4 regions of the Undibacterium sp. Ji49W genome follow, and region 3 is predicted to be linked to each of the others. Evidence: predicted binding sites of a transcription regulator. Region 3 holds the regulator's gene; each other region holds the start of a gene.
What was found. The regulator LexA, encoded in region 3, represses DNA repair genes until DNA is damaged. The targets are predictions, from matches to a motif close to ACTGTATNNNNATACAGT.

Region 1 (4,216 bases), on a different contig from region 3:
CGTATGGAAGTCAGTGGCGTACGTAGTTCGTGGCTGACGACAGAAATGAATTCAGTCTTCAGGCGGTTCATGCGCAGGCGGTCGCTGATATCCATGGCAAAGGCGACCCAGTCACGCTCGGAATTTTCTAGGTGGCTGAGGCCAACCAGGATGGGCACGCCGTTGGCGTCTCCCTGCTGCAACATGATTTCGAAAGGCACGGTCGTGCCGGTCCGTATCAGGTCTTCGTAAGCCTGCTGGCAGATTTTGACATCCTGCTGTGACAGCAGGGTTTCCCAGACATTGCTGTGCGTCAGCAGATAATCGCGGCTATAGCCGCTGAACTGGGTGAAGACATCATTGACGTCCAGTATCTGTCCCGATTCATTGCCCTGGATGATGCCAATCAGGCTGGAATTCATCAGTCTTTGCAGGCGTTGTTCGCTATGGCGCAGGGCATCCAGCGTGGTTCTTTGCTCAGTGATGTCCTGTATCATCCACACTGCCCCCTTGACGTAACCACCGGTGGGCAGGGCGCGTCCGGCGATACGGCCAATGAAGGGTTCGCCATTGTAGCGGCGCAGATGCCATTCCAGCTCTACCAGCTCATCTGCCAGCAAGCCTGGTGTGACCTCGTTGCTGAAGGCTTCATAATCAGCCAGCCCCTGATACAGGAAGGAGGTTTTCTTTCCTATCATGGCCTGGACATCATGGAAGCGGCATAACTCTGCCAGTGCCTTATTGGCACGGACGATCACACCATCGCTGACGAACATGATGCCGACCGGCACATTGGTAATCAGGATTTCCAGTTCTCTTGCCAGTTCCTTGTAGCGATCCTTGCTCGATTGCAGCAACTCCTGATTGTGCCGGAGCATGTCTTCTGTTTGCTTGCGTTCGGTGATATCGATATGGGTGCCGACCATGCGCAGTGGTTGACCTCCACTGTCCCATTCAACGATGCTGCCCAGCGACATGATCCAGCGCCAGTCGCCTGCCTTGTTCTTTTGCCGGAATTCAGCGTGATAATCACCCTTACCTTTGCCGCTGGCATGAGTCTTGTAGGCTTTTTTGAGACCCCGCAAATCGTCAGGGTGCACGCCTGCACCCCAGAAATAATCCCAGAACAGTTGTGGCGTGGCAAAATCATCCGGGCTATAGCCCAGCATTTGCAGGTATTCCGGACTGAAACTGCCTTCGCCGGTTTGTAGATTGATATCGTACAAGCCTTGATTTGACGCCTTCATAACCAGGCGACGCTGGCGCTCGGCTGCCAGCAATCTTTGCTCGGTGAGCTTGCGTTCGGTATTGTCAGTCAGAAAACCGTGCCACAGGACACTGCCATCCGGCAACAACTCTGGCGTGGCATCACCGACCACCCAGCGGTCTGGCTTGTCGGGAGAAATGATGCGGTATTCCTGATGCCAGACGCTGAGTTCGGTGTACGATTTGCGTATGGCGGCAATCATTTTCGGCAAATCGTCGGGGTGGATGGTGAGCGCCAGGAAACTGGCATCTTCGCGCAACTGTTCCGCCTTGACACCAAAAAAGGTGGTGACGGCATCACTGGCATAGGGGAAACAGATGCGACCATCGGGATAGCGCCGGTATTGATAAAACATACCCGGCAGATGGCGCGAGAAATTCGACAGCAGGTGATGGCTGCGTCTCAGCATGTCCAGCTCCGCCTGATCAGGCGGAAGCGTGGGTGGGGGAGACAGATCAGACATCCGGATTGATAATAATTAATAATGATTGATTAGGGGTGAGGATATTCCTAGTGATACAGGGCGGTGATTTCATCAAAAAAATCGTAGACCCCCTGCTCACTCATTTTGCGGGCATTCGACAGTTCGCCACCTTTGGATGCATACAGTACGCTATTGTCCGGCCTTAACAAGACCGCTGCCGGAATGCCCTTTTTGGTCGGTGTGCCATAACTGTTGGACAGTTCCATGTTCTTGTCGAACTGACCGACATTGACCTTGACCGTGACAAATTTGCTATCCAGCAGTGGTGCACTTTTGCCATGCATGGATTTGTCCAGTTCCAGGCAATCCTTACACCAGTTGGCACCAAAGATCACCAGTACTTTCTTGTCACTTTTCTTGGCTTCTGCCAGCGCTTTGGTGATGGCAGCCTTGGCATCAGCGCTTTCATCGTAAGGCTGAGCCGGACCGGTAGCGGCATGGGCCATGCTCAAGCCAAAAACCAGGGTGCAAATCAGTGAAAACAGTTTTTTCATCATCCATCCTTTAAAAAGCATGTAAATCGCGTTACTACAGATAAGACTATCTTAGCTTAAACCACAACATCTAGTCATTTCTTACAAGAATTAGCTGCATTTATACTGTATGCACATTCAGTTAAAGCGTGGATTTGGGATAAAATACGGCATTCTTACTTTGAGTAGCCAGTTTGAAAAAGATTATCCATTGCGACTGCGACTGTTTTTATGCAGCGATAGAGATGCGCGATGATCCGGCGCTGCGTGGAAAACCCCTGGCGGTGGGCGGCAAGCCTGACCAGCGCGGCGTCGTGGCGACCTGTAATTATGAAGCACGCCGCTATGGCATACGCTCGGCCATGCCGATGTCGCAGGCAGTCAGACGCTGCCCGGATCTGATGATCATGCCGCCGACCATGGAAAAATACCGCATCGCCTCACGCCAGATCCTGGCGATTTACCGTGATTACACCGATGCGGTAGAACCGCTGTCGCTGGATGAGGCTTATCTGGATGTCAGCCATTCGACCCAGCACAAAGGCAGCGCCACCCTGATCGCGCAAGAGATACGGGCGCGCATTGCCGAGACCGTGGGCATAACCGCTTCTGCCGGCGTGGCACCGAATAAATTCCTGGCCAAGATCGCCAGTGACTGGAACAAGCCAGACGGCATGTTCGTCATTTTGCCCGATCAGGTAGAGGAATTTGTCGCCGCTTTGCCCGTGGCCCGCCTGTTTGGTGTCGGCAAGGTTACTGCTGCCAAACTGCATTCCATGGGCATCCATGAATGCCGTGATTTACTGAAATGGTCCCTGCCCGACCTGATGCAGCATTTTGGCAAACTCGGGAACAATCTGTACCAGCTATGCCGTGGTATGGACAGGCGCGAAGTATGTGCTTACTCGGAACGTAAATCCGTGAGCGTGGAAGAAACCTATACCATCGATTTGCCTGATCTGGCTGCCTGCCAGGCAGAACTACCCGCCTTGTACAAGTCCTTGCAGCAACGCATGCAAAGGGCGGCGGCAGAAGACAGCATACAAAAGCTGTATGTCAAAATCCGTTTTTCGGATTTCCGCATCACTACGGTGGAATGTGGCGCCAGGGCGCTGGATCAGGATATGTATGCGCAACTGCTGGCGACGGGTTATTCCCGCCGCCAGTTACCGGTGCGCCTGCTGGGCCTGGGGACAAGGCTGGCAGATGAAAAGACGGAGGGTCAGTTGAATCTGTTTGGTGGCGAATAGCTGCGGTGGCAAGGACTTTCCGCATGGGAAAGTCCTTGTGCCATGTTTGAAGGCTTATTTTGAAGGCTTATTTGAAATCACCCGCAAAAACACGTACCAGCTTGTCATAACCCAGATGGCGGTTCATGGCGTCCTTGATAGTGGCGACGCTTAAGCCCTGGATTTTCTTTTCCACTTCAGCGTCAAACTGCATGTTGCGACCCAGATACAGGTTGGTGGTTAGCGTGGACGCGAGGGAATTGTCCTGGCTGCGTTCCAGTTGCATTTGCTGTAGCAGGCTCTTCTTGCCATCTTCCAGTTCGGCCGCGGTAAAGCCATCTTTCAGGGCGCGGGTAATTTCTTCCCGTATGCCGGTCTCCAGCTTGACGCGGTTTTGTGGCGCATAAATGGCAGCGACCGAGAAACTTGCGACTTCATCCAGGGATGAAGCATTGAAGTACGAGCTGCCACCGTAACTGACGCCGTCTTTTTGGCGTATGCGTTCCAGGATGCGCGAATTGAAACTTCCACCCAGCAGGTAATTACCCATCACCAGCGCCGGATAATCTGCATGTTTGATACCGGCCGGTACCTGCATGCTGGCATAGAAGAAGGCATTTGCCTTGTCCGGCGTGATCAGTTGTTTTTCTTCCGCCTTGGTGGCGGAATAGGGTCTGGCCAGGCGACTGAAATTTTGCTGTGCCTTCCAGTCGCCAAAGGCGGTTTGCAACTGGGTTTTGATGGCAGCAGCATCGAACTCACCGACGATGGACAATTGCGCCTG
Region 2 (4,216 bases), on a different contig from region 3:
TTTGACTTCGCGCTGGTAACTGCTGTTTCTGCGCAAGGCCACTGTCGTATGTCCGGCCATGCCTTGCTCGGCAGTGGGGGAGGGTGTAAAGCGCAAATCCAGGTCGCCCTGCTTGGCCGTGAACTCGCACAGCGCCCTCACGGCTATGGTATAGCCGTCAGCATTCACTGATCAGCCTCTTGCCATTGCAGATAACATACTGTGACAGGCATGCCATGCGTGGCACAAAAATCCAGCCAGCGCTTCTGGTTGTCCTGCAGCTTGTCACCTGGGCCCTTGACCTCTATCATCTGGTAACGCTGCTCTTGCGGCCAAAACTGTATCAGGTCAGGGAAGCCGTTACGGTTAGCCCGGATATCGAGCAGGATACGTTCGAAACTATGCTTCAAGTGTTGCGGCGGTATGCATGTCAGCGCCATGTCCAGCAAATCTTCAGACAAACTACTCCAAAAAACAAAGGGTGATTGCAAACCAGATTTGGTGACATAAGCGTCGCGTATGGTCTGGCGGTAAGCACCTGTATCAAGCTGCGCAAAACAGGCAGCAAAATCGTCTGCCCGTCGCACCTGGAAATCGGCACTCAACAAATCCGCAGGCCCGCGATGAAATGGATGAAAAAAAGCTCCCGGTATGGCCTTGAAAATAGCTGGCCAGCACAACAAGCCAAACAAGGAATTGATGAGCGCATTCTCTACATAAAACACCGGCGCTTCATCGCAGCTTAAATGGTCACGCACCACATATTCGACCACATAATCTTCTTGTGGCAAAGGCAGGCGCAAGACCAGTTCTGTAGGCGCAGTGCTGTTCGCCGCAACTACTTTAGCCAGGCCCAGCTTGCGACAAAGGCGCGGGGCTATGCGCAACATTTGCTGGTGTTCTGCCTCGCTCTCTGGCGCTTGCTGCGCCAGTGTCAGTAAATCAAATGCCGCCTGGGCTTGCCCGCTTTTTTCCAGTACACGTATGGCACGCAAACGTGCACCAGGGTAAGTGCAGTCTGCATAGACCTGCTGCGCTAGCGCCCAGTCTTTTTGCTTTTCTACATGTTCACCAATCTGATACAGCAAGCGGTTACGGCGGCTGACCAGCCAGGCATTATCCAGCGCATGCAAGCCAGTGGCAGCCAGTTGCGCCAACACATCGGGCACTGGCTGCGCCGCATGAAAGGCTTCACGACAGGCATGCAGGGCCAGGTAAGCGTCGATATCGGCACGGCTGCCAAAGCCACGCGACGCGGCAGAAAATTCCACCTTTTCATACTGAAAAATACCCAGGTCAGACAATACAAATTCTGACCAGTCCTGATACAGATTGCCAAAAAACAGCAGCCGCAACCGGTCGCACAAATCCTTGTTCAGCACCTGGTAGGCGACATCATCCAAGCTTGCACACCAGCCAGAAAATGCCTTACTGTCAGTATGCTGCTGGCCCAGCAACGCCAGTTGATCTGCCTTCTGCAATTTCTTTTCAGCAGGCGACATGGCAAAAGCCAACGCCAGTTCCGGTTTTTGCAGTAAATCAAACAAGCCAGCAATATCAAGCGCAGGATCAGACTGCACCCAGCCGACATCCACCAGCGCCTGCATGGCCGCACGGGTATCACCAATCTCGGCATAATTGAGCTTGCTTGCTCTGAACACATAACCCTTGCGCATCACCATACGCACATACAAGGCACGTGAAGCCTGTGGCAAGCGGGGAAACTGGCTAATAAAATCCTGCTCATCCGCCACCAGCAAATCCGCATAACGCTCAGCCACCCAATCCAGCACAGTCTGGAAGTTTTCAAGATAGTAAAAGGGGTTGTCCAGATTGGCAAGCATGGGGGGAGGGTAAATAGCGTTTAAATAACTGTATATGCATACAGTTTATCCCAATGTTGGACACTGGGCAAACACCAGGGATTACAATGTAGCCTTGCAACTCCTTCCCCTTCAAGGGGAAGGCAGGGATGGGGATGGGTTTCCATCGCAGATCCAATAGCAATTTATCCACTGAATCCCTATCCGAACTCCACCGAAGACAAAAATGAACAAAGCCGAAGCCATACAAATCGCCAACGATTCCCTGCAAGCCAACGTCCTGAACGACGGTAACACCCAATTCTCCCAGGTCGTCCGCTATGGCAACGACGAAGGCTGGTGGCTCAACATTCCGTTGACCAATTTCAGAAAAGAAAACCACTTCCTCATCTGCAGCGAAAAAGCCAAAATCATCCGCCACCTGATGATCAAAGCCAACAACATCTTAAGCCCCGCCACCAAGTTCCGCGTCAAGGACGGCATCGCCGACATCTTCATCTCAGCCGGCAACCCCAAGCGCCTCACTGACGTACTGCAAGGCGGCAGCAAGTACAGCTTTAACAAGCATTTGGTGGATGAGCATAGGTATTGATTAGATCAATGCAAGCTCGTCGATAGTCTTATCGACTCTACACCCTTGCGGTAGATAGCAGCTTATTGGCTAGACGCTTCATCTAATTATCATAAATACAAAATCAGTTGTCATGTTTTTGCTCTAAACGCAAAATAACGGCAACGATTATAAATTCATTGCCTCAATAGCGAAATATGTCCCAAAAACTATCTTTACAACAACTTGAATCCTATCTATGGACAGCCGCCGATATCTTGCGCGGCAACATGGATGCGTCAGAATACAAAGACTATATCTTTGGCATGATGTTCCTGAAGCGTCTGTCAGACAGCTTTGAAGAAGAGCAAGAAAAAGTCATTGCCCATTACCTCAAAACAGGTAAGACACAAGTGCAGGCAGAGGAACTGGCGCAAGAAGAAGATGAATATCATGACACCTTCTTCGTGCCAAAAAAAGCTCGCTGGAGCGCTTTAAAAGATCTCAAGCATGACATTGGTGCACAACTCAATATAGCCACTGAAGCAATAGAAGAACACAACACCAGCCTGGAAGGCGTGTTGGTGTCGATAGACTTCAACATCAAGAATAAACTGTCCGATAAAAAGCTGGCAGATTTGCTTTCTCACTTTTCTACCTATCGTCTGCGCAATCAAGACTTTGAATCCAGCGATTTGTTAGGCACTGCCTACGAATACCTGATCAAAATGTTTGCCGATTCTGCCGGTAAAAAAGGCGGTGAATTCTATACCCCAAGCGAAGTCGTGCAACTGCTGGTGGCATTGCTGCAACCGCATGCTGGTATGCGTATTTATGATCCGACGGTGGGTTCTGGCGGCATGCTGGTACAAACCCGTAATTACCTTGTCAGCCATGGCGAAAATGCTTCCAATCTTTCGCTGTATGGGCAAGAGATGAACCTCAACACCTGGGCCATCTGCAAGATGAATATGTTCTTGCATGGCGTCTTCAATGCCGACATTCGCAAGGGTGATACGCTGGGTGAACCCAAGCACGTGCAAAACGGCGAACTGATGACGTTTGACCGCGTCATCGCCAATCCACCATTTAGCCTGGCCGCCTGGGGCAAAGAAGCTGCCGACAATGACGGCTATGGCCGTTTCCCGTATGGCACACCGCCCAAAGATTCTGGCGACTTAGCCTTTGTCCAGCACATGATCGCGTCATTGAATGACCATGGCATGATGGGTGTGGTCATGCCGCACGGCGTCTTGTTTCGTGGTTCCAGCGAAAAAGAAATCCGCAAAGGCATACTCAATGACGATTTGTTAGAGGCTGTAATTGGCTTACCTGCTGGCCTGTTTTACGGCACAGGCATCTCCGCCAGCATGCTCATCATCAATAAGCAAAAGCCAAAGCAACGAAAAGGCAAAGTCTTGTTCATTAATGGCGAACTTGATTTCGCCGAAGGCAAGAACCAAAACACCTTGCGCCCGCAAGACATAGAAAAGATCGTCAGCACCTTTGCAGAATACAAAGACAGCAAACGCTACGCCAAAGTTGTCACCTTGGCCGAAATTGCCGAGAACGATTACAACCTGAATATACGCCGTTATGCCGACACTTCACCACCACCAGAAATATTCGACGTGCGCGCACTGCTACACGGCGGCGTACCTGTGCGTGAGGTAATGGACGACTATATTCAGGAAGAGATTTTGCAAGGCTTTGATGTAACAGCGGTACTGGTCAAGCGCGATGCCGATTATTACGACTGGAAGGCTGTGATCAGCAGTAAGGAAGACTTGCGCTTGCATCTACCTGCAGATAGACCAGAGTTGATTGCGCAGTTTGAACGCTGGTGGGATAAGTACCGCGTGTC
Region 3 (4,216 bases):
TTCGGCCTTTTCTGGAATTATCGGGAAACGCTGCTGCCGGCAACGTGCAGGGGAATACAAAAGTCTCAGTCTTGGTTTTGGGGAGAAAGTCCCACACGTGAGGAAGAAATCGGTTGATTCCTTCAGCGGCGAATGGGAGATCGGCACGTATTCTGCTGCCTGGAGGATTGTAAAGAACGGCGCAATTCTTTGCGGAAGCATGAATCCCGTTGATTCGAACGAAGAACTGGAGCAACAGGTTGATGCACTCCAACTTGGTATTGTGATGTCTATTGAAATGCTTTCCAAATTCGATATTCGCATCGCCTTGGATGACAGAACCTTTGTCGAATTTATGTGTGCGTCGAACGATGATGAAAATGTGTTTCACATTTTTGGTCCAGATCATCTATTTTTGGGCTATTCACCGGCTCATGGATGGCGACTTAGGAAATCGAATGAGCCTTCTCTGTAAGAGTGCCTTCCGGTCTTTCATTCGTCAGTAGCGCAAGTAAATTGATTTGGGGTTTCAAACTTGTATGTGATGTGCATACGCCACTTTAAAAACACAGTTTTTGGGCCATTTCCAATATCGAAGTGGCAAACATGCTGCCGACCTGCTTGATGTCCGATTGAGTACCTTTGAAAAGAAAATTTTACCCGGGCCGCCCGTTTCACAAAAGAGAACCATTTCAGCGTAGATGATTTCGGAGAACAATAAATGCCCGATAACGTAGTTATTTTTAAAAGCCCGGAATTTTTTAAACTTGTAAAAGAAATGTCGAAGTTCGAGCGTCAAATTAGCAAAAGCCGCATTGATGTTCCCAGGCCGGGATATGTTATGGACCAATGGGGAAGTTATGTGTCTGAAGCTAAAGTAAATGGTTTGATTGATTTGCTCAAACAGCTAATGAGGGTAAATGAGGAAGATGAAGCCCGTGCCGCCCGCTCTATTTATGCAGGTCTACTGCTAACCTTGAATCGATTTGATGCGGCGAAAAATGAATTTAAGGCATTGGCCGATGAACGGCCCGAGAAGAGTGAACTAGACATGCTCAATATTTTAATTATTGAAGCAAAGAGAGGTAATTTTGACGAGGCGAAACGGCTTGCTGGGGTTGTAAATGCAATGTCTGGGGAATGGTACCAAATAACAGACGAGCGAATTCAAGAAAAATATAACAACCACCAAAAGATCATTAAATCCAAATGAAGCTGAAGTTGATTGTGTTGGTCGCCAATGAACAGAGCACTGAAATGATGTGAATATGTATGAAATAAAACCTGGAATCGGTGTAGCAAATGTTGTATTCGGTCAGAAGGCGGAATCGCTCTCATCTATGGGATATTTTGAAGACCCGGATGGCTTTGACGAGATAACTGAATGGCGCACGTACAAGAAGAATGATGAGTTTAAGTGCTATGTAAAAAATGGCGAAGTAATATGCATTGCTTGTTTCTTTGACTGTCTTATCGATGGTTTTTCTTTGATGGGCAAAGAGTTACACGAGTTAGTCCAGGCGATGGGTGAACCTGATGAGATCGGTGAACCGCTATGGGTAACAAATGATCGACAACAAAGACCTTATGAGTATTTTTCGCTTGGTTTGCAGATTTGGTTTGAGGGCGATAAGGTGGTTTCGGTTTTTTGTAACGACGAATATTGAATTTCTCACCTCCCGCAATTGATCGGAATAGAAGAAATTCTGAGCTGAAAATTTTGATTAATTGAATGAGATAAGAAATGCATTTAGATTTACTGAGAGATACTGCTAAAACATTCCCCAAAATTGAAAATAAACTTGAAATTCTTGGTTTAAAGATATGGCACTGTAAATATGAAACTTTGCAACCTTTGGCTGAATTTCAGAGCCTGGAAAAATTGGTAATTGCCTCATTTCCAGATGATTCGCTTGATATAGTCGTGTCATTGCCAAAATTGAGATATTTGCGGATTTTACATATGCCAAAGATATCAAAACTTGATGCGTTGTCTAGTACTCAATTTATTGAGGTACTCTCATTGTCCACATCACCATCTTGGGACTCAAGTGGAAAATGTACAATTGTTGAATCACTTAAACCGATAGCTTTAATGCCATCGCTCAAGTATTTAGAGCTATTCGGCGTTTGCCCAGTAGACAGATCTCTTGCTGAATTAGATGGCTGTAGAAATTTGCAAACAGCTCGATTCTCGCGATATGCAAACGACGAAATAGAGCGTTTTTATCGCTTGACCGGAGTAGAAAACCAATACGTCTCTGACTGAGGCGTGGAAAGCTAAACATCTCTCGGAGGTATTTATGCTTAACAATCGGCAAGCAAGCTATTGCTTGCCGATGCTTCCTGCCGGTATTGCCAAAAAAGTTTGAGGACGAGCCGGGTGTGATCCGGATGAGAGGGGAGGATCACACCCAGGCTGTCCTCAAACCCAGTTTCTCATCAGGCCGACTGCCAGGCCTTCCAGAGCAAAATCTTCTTCGGTATCGCCCACTCTGATGATGGGGTAATCCGGGTTTTCCGGCATCAGTTCAATCAGGTTGCCGGTTTTTTTGTAGCGTTTGACGGTGACATCATCACCCAGGCGGGCGACGACGATCTGGCCATTGCGGGCGCTGTCGGTTTTTTTGACGGCCAGCAAGTCACCGTCCAGTATGCCGGCATCGCGCATGGACATGCCGCGTACCTTCAGCAAAAAATCAGGCTTGGCAGAGAACAGGGCGGGGTCCACATGGTAGGTGGATTCGATATGTTCGCTGGCCAGTATGGGCGAACCGGCGGCCACGCGGCCAACCAGTGGCAGGCTCAATTGCATCAGTGCCGGATGCGGCAGGGCCATCTGTATGCCAGGGATGTGGCTGGACAGTTCAGATTCCAGCAGGCGTATGCCGCGTGATGTGCCGGCAGCGATCTCGATGACGCCTTTGCGTGCCAGTGCCTGCAAATGCTCTTCTGCGGCATTGGTGGAGCGGAACCCCAGTTCTGCGGCGATCTCTGCGCGGGTAGGGGGAAATCCGGTATTTTGGATAGCATCCTTGATCAGGTTAAGGATTTGTTCCTGGCGGGCAGTGAGTTTTAGCATGGCGTTTTTTTTAATGTGAATGTGCTGTATAGGCAAGCAGTCTGTATTTTTATACAGTAAAGCTGAATATGCAAGTCAAAATCTGCTGAGATCACCAGAAATGTGAAAAATTACCTCATTGAAACCGGCAAATCGGGGTTTTGCCTGGCTAAGTCACTGATCTAATTGATCAATGTTGAAAACTGGGTTATTATTGTCGGCTTTCCTCTTCCCGCACTCGTCTTGACGCCGAGGCGGGCTATTTTTATTGTCCACAAGGAGAATATATGCGTCATTATGAAATCGTATTTATCGTACATCCCGATCAGAGCGAGCAAGTTCCTGCAATGATCGAACGCTACAAGGCAAGTGTTGTAGCTCGTGGTGGTCAAATCCATCGCGTTGAAGACTGGGGCCGTCGTCAACTGGCTTACATGATTCAAAAACTGGCGAAAGCGCACTATGTTTGCTTGAACATTGAATGCGATGCTGAAACTCTGCTCGAGTTGGAAACAGCATTCAAATTCAATGACGCTGTCTTGCGTCACCTGACAGTCAAACTGAAAAAAGCAGAAACAACACCTTCTCCAATGATGAAAGCTGTTCAGAAGGAAGATGCTGCAAAAGCGCAACGTGTAGAAGCGCCTGCTGCTTAATTATTCATTGACAGAGGTCGTGTAAAAAATAGTGAATCAGCTGAAGCTTGTAGCCCGGATCGTAGAGAAAACCGCACTGCGGTACACACCGGCCGGTATACCAATAGCTTCTGCGACATTGATGCACAGTTCGGAAACTCGTGAGGCGAACACAGTTCGACAGGTCGAGTTTGAAATTTCAGCGGTAGCGGCAGGGGAGATTTCCCGCCGGTTCAATGAAATTGATCTGGATGTGCCGGTGGAATTTACTGGTTTTTTAGCACGCAAAAATCGCAATAGCAAAAGTCTCGTTTTTCATGTCACTGAATTCGGGACACCTTTACTAGATTAGGAGCCAAAAATGGCATTCGGTAAAAAATTCGACAAAAGCAAATTGAAGCAAAAGCGTCAGCAACAAAATCCTTTGTTCAAGCGCAAAAAATTCTGCCGTTTCACAGCGGCACATGTAGAAAAAGTTGACTACAAAGACATCGACACACTGAAAGACTTCGTGCAAGAAAACGGCAAAATCATGCCTGCA
Region 4 (4,216 bases), on a different contig from region 3:
CCACGTGCCAGCGTGATCAATTCGCATAAATTGCCATAACCTTCACGGTTTTGTGCCAGGGCGATCAGATGCAGCCCGGTCTTTGTTGCCTGCGCTTGATTCGTTTGTTCTTCGTTCAGTTCATCGCTGAGTATAAAGTGGCTGCCTATGATCAGGGGAAAGCCACTTTTCTTTGCTTCAGTATGTGCGCGGGCCACGCCAGCCAGTGAGCATTCATCGGTAATCGCCAGTGCCTGATAATCCAGACTGATGGCACGGGCTACCAGTTCTTCACCATGCGATGCGCCCCGCAAAAAGCTGAAATTGGTAATGCAGAATAATTCGGCATAGGCAGGGAGTAGGCTGCTGCTTATCATGATCTTTACCCAAATACACCATGCAAAAACCAGACGGCATGGTCACTGTCCGGGTCCATCGCGCGTTCACGATAAATCCAGTAACGCACGGCTTTGGCATCTATGGCGACAAAATAATCGCGTGCCTGTATCTGTTCATGCCACCAGCCAGCTTCTATGCGCTCGGCTGGTGAAATCAGTGACAGTTCTGATTCGTAATAAGGGCGGTGATTGCGGATTTCCAGTGGCAAAGCTTTGGGCAGCAACCAGTCTGGTCGTAAATTGACTGCTGCATGCATACCGGCAATCGGGCCCTCATTGGATGCAGTGGTTTTTTTTATCGTCCCTTTCATGACTGGTTTTGTGACCGATTTTATGACTGATACCCAGGCATTGGCCACATCTGGTCTGTGGTCAGCTTGCGGCTGGGCTTTCAATACAGCGTTTTCACCCAGGCGGGCAACCAGTAATTCCAGTAATCGCTGATGGTCTTCTGCCTTGCCCCCTGGTTCGGGAAACAGGGTTTCACTTTGCAGTTCACGTGGGCTAGTCTGTTTGACCTCCAGCACGATGGCGATGACGGCGCTGTGCAGTTTTAACTGCGTCAGCCTTTCCTTGAACAGGCTGAGCAAATGCGCTTCCTGCCAGCAGGCTTGCCCCAGCTTCAGATCAAACAGGGTAGGGGGAATGGCCTGGCGTCCCCGTTCATGCAATAACTCCAGATGGATATGACTGACTGCCAGGTGCTGCACCGTCAGCCAGCCCAGCAACTGGGTCAGCAGACTGCGGGCATACATCAGCAGGGCATCGGCCTGCTCGATACGGTCAGGCAATTCCACCCTGGCCTTGAATTCGGGTGGGGCGAGATGCCATTGATGCAGTTCGGTTTGTTCGCCATAAGCAGCATCGAGTTCATGCAGGATGGCTTTGCCACAGCGTCTTTGCAGGCCAGGTCGTGGCAGTTGTCGCAAATCTTGCAGGCTATGGCAGGCAATGCCCTGTAATAATTCCAGCGAATCTTGTGCTGCTGTCAGCAGGCCAACAGGCAGGCGGTCCAGATGCCGGGCGAGCTTTTTAGCGCCCAGCACATGCTTGCCCACACGTTTTTTCTGTGCCGCTAGCCTGGCAAAAAGCCATGCCGCCCTGGCTACGGGGGCAATCCCCGTGTTTGCCGTCAGTCCCAGTACCTGCATGGTGGCCTGAATACGCTTGCGCAAGGCGCGGATGCCGCCAAACAAGCTCAGGCTGGCACTGATATCGATGAGAATGGTGTCGTCTTCTGCCAGCGCCACCTGGGGCGAATACTGTAGCAAAGCAGTAGCACTGGCCAGCAAATCCAGTTGCTCTTGCTGGGTGTCGCGTTGAAAGCAGCGAATATCAGGCAGCAGCATTTGCGCACCACCCGTGCGCATGCCCGGATACACGCCAGCCTGGCGCGCTGATTGCGAGACTGCACTGACCCGGCCCTGCTGAAGCACGGCACTGGGTATGCTTTCTTCGACGCCGGGCCAGTGTTTCACAAACACTTCAAGCTGGAGCATGGGCAGGTGTACGGCGAGCCAGAGTGGTGGACGTTGCACCAGCATGCCTGTCTGCCGTACTATTTTCTTTGTTGGTATGGACATGTGAATACAAATAATGATGGGCTGCTATACGCAGTGTCAGCGGACGATCACGCAGGCCGCCACGACGCTTGATCATTGCCAGTTCCAGCCCGCCGGCGACAGGCCGCAGACTCAGCCGCAACGGAGCCGGTGATGGCAGTGGTGCCATTTGCAGGTTGCGCATCAGGCAAAAAAAGGTATCCGAACTTTGGGCTGCCAGATGCAGGCGACGCAGTGCTTCACTGCGTATCTGTGATTGCCAGAACAGCAGGGCACCGCAACTGCCATTGCGTAACACCTGTTCAGCTGCCCAGAGTGCATTTGACTGCTTGCTGCACGTGATCCAGATTAACTGCGAGGTTTCTAAATGGGCGCAGGACAATGCCAGTGCCTGCGGTGTATAGGGCGGTGTCAGCAAGACGATGGGGCGCCCCTGCAATTGATTCAGGGCTGGTTTTAATAAGCTCAGTTCGGCAATGCCGGCGGTGGGTAACAGAATTTCTGTCAATTGCCCCAAGGGCCAGCCACCACCGGGCAATTCAAGACGCAATTCAGGAAAACCGGTATCCAGATAAGCGCCATGACCACGCGCCAGTTGTGAGGCACGCCACAATGCGGGATGTATACCTTCGGCAACAAGTGGGGAAATACTGGGCATGATAGATTATACTGTATAAATATACAGTATATGTAATTCTACCCAAAACTTCAAACACAAACTCGCTGCTTATTCATTCCTTATTAGCCGCATTGCCCATATTGCAGTTTTGTTATTGCAACTTTCTGAGGCATGTCATTAAACCAATGTCTTGATGGCCAGGCCCAGGACAGCACATGCAGCGATGACATGGATCACATTGCGTTTGAAACCTAACAGGGCAATGGCGGCAGCGATGGCGATCAGGGCAGACATCCAGTCCAGCTGGCCAGAAAATCCCTGTGGCCAGATGACGTGATAAGCAAAAAACAAGGCCAGATTCAAAATCACGCCCACTACGGCCGCCGTAATTGCCGTCAACGGGGCGGTGAAATTGATATCGCCATGGGTGGACTCCACCAGCGGCCCGCCAGCCAGGATAAACAGAAACGAAGGCAGGAAGGTGAACCAGGTCACCAGCGCGGCAGCGACTGCGCCGGCCAGAAAGAGCGCATCTGGCCCGAACACGGCCTTCACATAACCACCAACAAATCCCACAAAGGCCACCACCATGATCAATGGCCCGGGAGTGGTTTCACCCAGTGCCAGGCCATCTATCATCTGCGTTGGTGTCAACCAGCCATAGCCGCTGACGGCCCCCTGGTAGACATAAGGCAATACCGCATAGGCACCGCCAAACGTCATCAGGGCTGCCTTGGTAAAAAACCAGCCCATTTGCGTCAGTGTATGATTCCATCCATAGTATGCCGTCAGTAAACCCATAGGGATGGCCCACAATACCAGGCCCGTGATCAGTACCCATAACAAACGGCCCCAGGCAAACCGGGCATGAGCCGGTGTCGGTGTGTCGTCGTCAATTAGCGCCGGGCCATAGGAAGTGTTGGCATTGCCATGGCCTCCGCCAGTCTTGAATTTTTCCGGTACCAGCCTGCCACCTGTATAGCCAGTGATTGCCGCCAGCACGACGATGACAGGGAAAGGAATATCCAGAGCAAAAATTGCCATGAACGCAGCGGCCGCAATGCCCCATAAATAGCCGTTTTTAAGTGCGCGTGAACCGATGCGGTGTGCCGCCTGTACCACAATCGCCGTGACAGCCGGTTTGATGCCATAGAACAAACCGGCCACCAGATTCAGGTCGCCATAGACGATATAGATCCATGACAGAGCAATCAGTATCAACAGGGAAGGTAATACAAACAGCGCACCGGCAGCAATGCCACCACGTGTTTTATGCATCAGCCAGCCTATATAGGTAGCAAGCTGTTGTGCCTCAGGTCCGGGCAGGACCATGCAGTAATTAAGGGCATGCAGAAAGCGCCGTTCTGAAATCCAGTGGCGGTTTTCCACCAGTTCCTGATGCATGATGGCAATTTGCCCGGCAGGACCGCCAAAGCTGATGAAGCCCAGCTTCAGCCAGAAAAGCAGCGCCTGTCCAAAGCTGACCGCAGTCGGTGGCGTAGCCTGTTTGAGAGCAGCCGGGTCAGATTGCGTCATAGTGGGTAGCGTCATTTTTCATGTTTTTGCCTGCCTGTAGATGAGCTCAGAAAACGACATCAGAATAAATACTGATTGCATATACAGTGCTTTGTGTTAAAGTACGTTCATGGACGAACAAT

Region 1: dinB (DNA polymerase IV) is a predicted target of LexA. The motif match lies at 2,329-2,346, and genes of this name have one in related genera.
Region 2: ACO0LK_RS20450 (VRR-NUC domain-containing protein) is a predicted target of LexA. The motif match lies at 1,851-1,868, and genes of this name have one in related genera.
Region 4: imuA (translesion DNA synthesis-associated protein ImuA) is a predicted target of LexA. The motif match lies at 2,608-2,625, and genes of this name have one in related genera.

Annotation. Positions count from the first base shown of each region.
Region 1 covers NZ_JBMPOW010000005.1:161,508-165,723, forward strand. The annotation lists gene ACO0LK_RS07960 (PAS domain-containing protein) at 1-1,655, opposite strand, end outside; gene ACO0LK_RS07965 (thioredoxin family protein) at 1,757-2,224, opposite strand; gene dinB (DNA polymerase IV) at 2,398-3,453, shown strand; gene ACO0LK_RS07975 (M16 family metallopeptidase) at 3,521-4,216, opposite strand, start outside.
Region 2 covers NZ_JBMPOW010000017.1:150,054-154,269, reverse strand. The annotation lists gene ACO0LK_RS20455 (helicase C-terminal domain-containing protein) at 1-168, opposite strand, end outside; gene ACO0LK_RS20450 (VRR-NUC domain-containing protein) at 165-1,823, opposite strand; gene ACO0LK_RS20445 (hypothetical protein) at 2,029-2,394, shown strand; gene ACO0LK_RS20440 (type I restriction-modification system subunit M) at 2,571-4,216, shown strand, end outside.
Region 3 covers NZ_JBMPOW010000003.1:71,630-75,845, forward strand. The annotation lists gene ACO0LK_RS04465 (hypothetical protein) at 1-454, shown strand, start outside; gene ACO0LK_RS04470 (hypothetical protein) at 701-1,192, shown strand; gene ACO0LK_RS04475 (hypothetical protein) at 1,248-1,646, shown strand; gene ACO0LK_RS04480 (hypothetical protein) at 1,724-2,248, shown strand; gene lexA (transcriptional repressor LexA) at 2,405-3,061, opposite strand; gene rpsF (30S ribosomal protein S6) at 3,328-3,696, shown strand; gene priB (primosomal replication protein N) at 3,728-4,027, shown strand; gene rpsR (30S ribosomal protein S18) at 4,037-4,216, shown strand, end outside.
Region 4 covers NZ_JBMPOW010000021.1:26,689-30,904, forward strand. The annotation lists gene ACO0LK_RS22450 (error-prone DNA polymerase) at 1-356, opposite strand, end outside; gene ACO0LK_RS22455 (Y-family DNA polymerase) at 362-1,960, opposite strand; gene imuA (translesion DNA synthesis-associated protein ImuA) at 1,863-2,597, opposite strand; gene chrA (chromate efflux transporter) at 2,736-4,109, opposite strand.